DNA from 2 places in the Mammaliicoccus lentus genome. Region 2 is predicted to be linked to the other one. Evidence: riboswitches for the same ligand, from Rfam matches in the RefSeq annotation. Region 2 holds a riboswitch; the other holds the start of a gene.
What was found. Region 2 has a riboswitch for lysine ahead of ACNMOQ_RS05990 (amino acid permease). Riboswitches for the same ligand answer to the same signal wherever they lie in the genome.
Positions count from the first base shown of each region.

Region 1: linked by a shared signal. The riboswitch ahead of ACNMOQ_RS07445 (aspartate kinase) and the one ahead of ACNMOQ_RS05990 (amino acid permease) in region 2 are both predicted to bind lysine.

Region 1 covers NZ_OX344834.1:1,497,804-1,500,229, reverse strand. The annotation lists gene ACNMOQ_RS07450 (ABC-F family ATP-binding cassette domain-containing protein) at 1-458, shown strand, start outside; lysine riboswitch at 1,191-1,367, shown strand; gene ACNMOQ_RS07445 (aspartate kinase) at 1,457-2,426, shown strand, end outside.
Region 2 covers NZ_OX344834.1:1,205,323-1,207,748, forward strand. The annotation lists gene thrS (threonine--tRNA ligase) at 1-843, shown strand, start outside; lysine riboswitch at 912-1,084, shown strand; gene ACNMOQ_RS05990 (amino acid permease) at 1,174-2,426, shown strand, end outside.

The sequences.
Region 1 (2,426 bases), 290 kb from region 2:
CTTCTCGTTCTTATTTACCTAAAGATAACTCAGAATTCTTTGACGGTGTAAATATGAATTTAGTTGATTGGTTAAGACAATATGCACCACCAGAAGAACAAACTGAAACATTCTTAAGAGGTTTCTTAGGACGTATGCTATTTAGTGGTGAAGAAGTTAAGAAAAAAGCAGACGTACTTTCAGGTGGAGAAAAAGTTAGATGTATGTTGAGTAAGATGATGTTATCAAATTCTAACGTACTATTATTAGACGAACCTACTAACCACTTAGACTTAGAAAGTATCACAGCTGTGAACGACGGTCTGAAGAACTTCAAAGGTTCATTAATCTTTACTTCATATGACTTTGAATTTATTAACACAATTGCTAATAGAGTTATTGATATTAAAGAAGATGGCGTAATTTCTAAAGAAATTAGCTATGAAGAATATCTAAAAGATCAAGGTATATATAGCTAATATATGCTGAGATTATACGAACAGGCTGAGACATTTATATGTCCCAGCCTGTTTTTTTGTTATATAAGTGCGAGTAGCTTACTGTTTATAATGAATTAGAAGAGAATGTCCCCTCTAACGTGCAAGAAATATAAGACAAGCTCGTTACATTTTCTAACGAGCTAGTGGTAATAAACAAGCACGTTAGCGCTATAAAAAGCTTTGATTTTTATTAATTGCCATTAAATTTTGTGCGAAATCAACGGCTAACGTGCAAGAAACTTAAGATAAGCCTGTTACATTTTCTAATGAGCTAGTGGTAATAAACAAGCACGTTAGCGCTATAAAAAGCTTTGATTTTTTTAATTGTCATTAAATTTTGTGCGAAATCAACGGCTAACGTGCAAGAAACTTCAGACAAGCCCGTTACATTTTCTAATGAGCTAGTGGTAGTAAACAAGCCTGTTAGCGTGATGTTCCCTACGATTTTGTAAAGTGCTGACGCCTGAGGGAATATTATGAGTGGGAGACTACAGGCTCGAACCATACCTTAGGCAAGCATGCACGAACAAAATCGTAGATTATTTATTTTGAGTTATAATTTATCTCCCAACCCATTCTTTGTTTCTGCATTAATTTACCCATTTTATTCATTTTAAATTTGTTGAATTGTTGTGACTTTTTGAAATAATCTGTTTTCTCTCTTTACATAAATATTCTTTCTATGTATAATGAATGCATATCAATTGAATATGTTTTTGATGAGGCGCATCAATCATTAGTAACTCCCCTATAGGACTGCAATCTTCAAGGAGTGAAAGGGTGCGATGCCGAAACATAATATTTTTGCAGAACTATTATGTTGGACGTATAGGTTAACAGCTTATTGTCTGTCATTATCTTAATGATAAATGGAGTGCATCACTTGTATATATAAATTAAAACAAGTTCGGATGCCGAACTTGTTTTTTTATTTATATTACGGCGTTGACCTCCCGATTTTAATTGGAGGAATAATCTTGACACAAAGTGTATTGAAATTTGGCGGAACATCCGTAAGTGATTTTAACAAAATTAAAAATATAGCCTATATGTTAAAATCTCGCGTTGATAATGGCGAACAACTAGTAGTTGTTGTAAGTGCTATGGGCAAAACGACTGATACTTTAATGCAAAATATTGATACGTTAACATCGCAGCCTAAAGATGAACATTTAGCAATGTTGTTAACTACAGGTGAACAACAAACAATATCTTACCTTTCAATGGTGTTGAATGATATAGGTGTTCAAACGAAGGCGATGACGGGGTATCAAGCTGGTATTAAAACAATTGGTCATCATTTAAAGAGTAAAATAGCTGAAATTGATGCTCCTAGGTTTGAAGAAGCTTTTAAAACAAACGATATTCTAGTAGTAGCTGGCTTCCAAGGTGTTAATGATGAAATGGAAATCACTACTTTAGGACGCGGTGGTTCAGATACAAGCGCTGTAGCAATAGCATCAAGTATAAATTCCACTTGTGAAATATACACTGATGTTGATGGTGTTTATGGAACAGATCCCAGAATTTATAAAGATGCAAAATTACTTTCTGAAGTTTCTTATGAAGAAATGATGGAAATGAGTGCTTTAGGAGCTGGTGTATTAGAATCAAGGAGTGTTGAAATAGCTAGAAATTACAACATACCTCTTTATTTAGGTAGAACATTATCAAACGTGAAAGGAACATGGATTATGCCACAAACAGAAATTTTAGAGAAAAAAGCAGTCACTGGAGTCGCGTTAGATACGCATATGATTCATGTAACATTAACGTATCCAATGCAAAACTTTAAATTACTGCAAAAAATGTTTGATTCTTTAGAACACGAGTCAATGAATGTAGATATGATTTCACAAATTGAAAATCAGAGAGGTCTACAATTGTCATTTACAATAAAAGATTCTGAAGTACAACAAATTGAAAGAATTATAGAAGATTTAATGC
Region 2 (2,426 bases):
CATAGATATGAAGCAAGTGGTGCAGTATCAGGTTTACAACGTGTTCGTGGTATGACTTTAAACGATGCGCACATCTTTGTTAGACCAGATCAAATTAAAGAAGAATTTAAGCGTGTAGTAAACATGATTTTAGATGTTTACGAAGACTTTGGATTCAAAGACTATACTTTCAGATTGAGTTATCGTGATCCTGAAGATAAAGAGAAATACTTCGATGATGATGAAATGTGGAATAGAGCTCAAGCAGTATTGAAAGAAGTAATAGATGAAATGGAACTACCATATGAAGAAGCGATTGGTGAAGCGGCATTCTACGGTCCTAAATTAGATGTTCAAGTGAAAACTGCAATGGGTAAAGAAGAAACTTTATCAACTGCGCAACTTGATTTCCTATTACCGGAACGCTTTGACTTAACATATATTGGTAAAGATGGAGATGAACACCGTCCAGTTGTTATCCATAGAGGTGTTATTTCAACTATGGAACGTTTCACTGCTTTCTTAATAGAAGAAACTAAAGGTGTATTCCCAACGTGGTTAGCACCAAATCAAGTTGAAATTATACCTGTTAACGTAGATTTACATTATGATTATGCTAGATTATTACAAGATGAATTGAAATCACAAGGTGTTCGTGTTCATATCGATGATCGTAATGAAAAAATGGGCTACAAAATAAGAGAAGCTCAAATGAAAAAAATACCTTATCAGCTTGTTGTAGGTGACAAAGAAGTAGAAAATCAAGAAGTTAATGTTAGACAGTATGGATCAAAAGATTCAAAAACAGTCGAAAAAGACGAGTTTATTTGGAATCTTGTTGATGAAATTCGCTTGAAAAAATAAGAGGCTATTGAAAATTTCGGATTCTTCAGTTATAGTTTAATAGTAAAAATTAATTTAATATTCCTCAGTAATGAGTTAGAGGTTGCGATGTTCAAGATTATACATTCAGAAGTGTTATGGCACATATGTTGAAATGTAGAAAGGGGATATTGCCGAAATAAATAGTGACCATAATGCTATTTATTGGGCCAGTGTTAAATAAATACTGGACTGTCACACTAAGTGATGTGCTACCAATTTGTATGGAATGTTCATATATGGTCGCATATCGAATAGGGTATGCGACTTTTTTAGTGGCTCTATTGTGGAATTGTAGAAAGGGAAAGATCAATGTCGCAAGAAAAAACAACTAATAATATTCAAAGGAAGTTAAAAGATAGACACATCTCTATGATTGCTATCGGTGGTTGTATCGGTACAGGTTTATTTATGACTTCGGGTGGTGCTATAAGAGACGCGGGACCAGGTGGTGCATTATTAGCATATGCAGTAGTTGGTATTATGGTCTTCTTCCTTATGACATCGTTAGGAGAAATGGCAACATATTTACCAGTTTCGGGATCATTTAGTACATATGCTACAAGATTTGTTGATCCATCATTAGGTTTCGCTTTAGGTTGGAACTATTGGTTTAACTGGGTTATTACAGTAGCAGCTGATATTACAATTGCTTCTCAAGTTATTAGCTATTGGGAACCATTAGAAATATTACCTTCATGGCTATGGAGTATCATATTCATGTTGATTATATTTGGTCTTAACGCACTATCTGTTAGAGTATATGGTGAAAGTGAGTACTGGTTTGCATTTATTAAAGTTGCAACAGTTATTATCTTTATCGGTATCGGTTTATTAACGATATTTGGTATTATAGGTGGTCAATACTTAGGATTTGATAATTTTCTTGTAGGAGATGCACCGTTCCTAGGAGATTCAAATGTGAATACATTCTTATTAACATTAGGAGTATTCTTAGTTGCAGGGTTCTCATTCCAAGGTACAGAACTTATTGGTATTACGGCAGGAGAATCTGAAAATCCTGAAAGAGCAGTGCCGAAAGCAATTAAACAAGTGTTTTGGAGAATATTACTATTTTATATTTTAGCTATATTTGTAATAGGAATGATTATTCCGTACACAAATACGAACCTAATGGGTGGAGATGAAATTGCTAAATCGCCATTCACGCTTGTATTTGAAAATGCAGGATTAGCATTTGCAGCTTCATTTATGAACGCAGTAATCTTAACTTCAGTATTATCAGCAGGCAACTCAGGTATGTATGCTTCTGTAAGAATGCTGTTTTCAATGAGTAAAGATAAATTGGCTTCACCAGTATTTTCAAAAACAAATAAAGCTGGTGTACCTTATACAGCGTTAATAGCTACTGCATTTGTAGTTGTATTAATATTTATAATAGAACATTTAAGTGGTGGCGCTTATGAATATATTATCGCAGCTTCAGGTATGACAGGCTTCATTGCTTGGTTAGGTATTGCGATCAGTCATTATAGATTTAGAAGAGCTTTTGATTTACAAGATTATGATAAAACAAAACTAAAATATAAAGCTAAATTATTCCC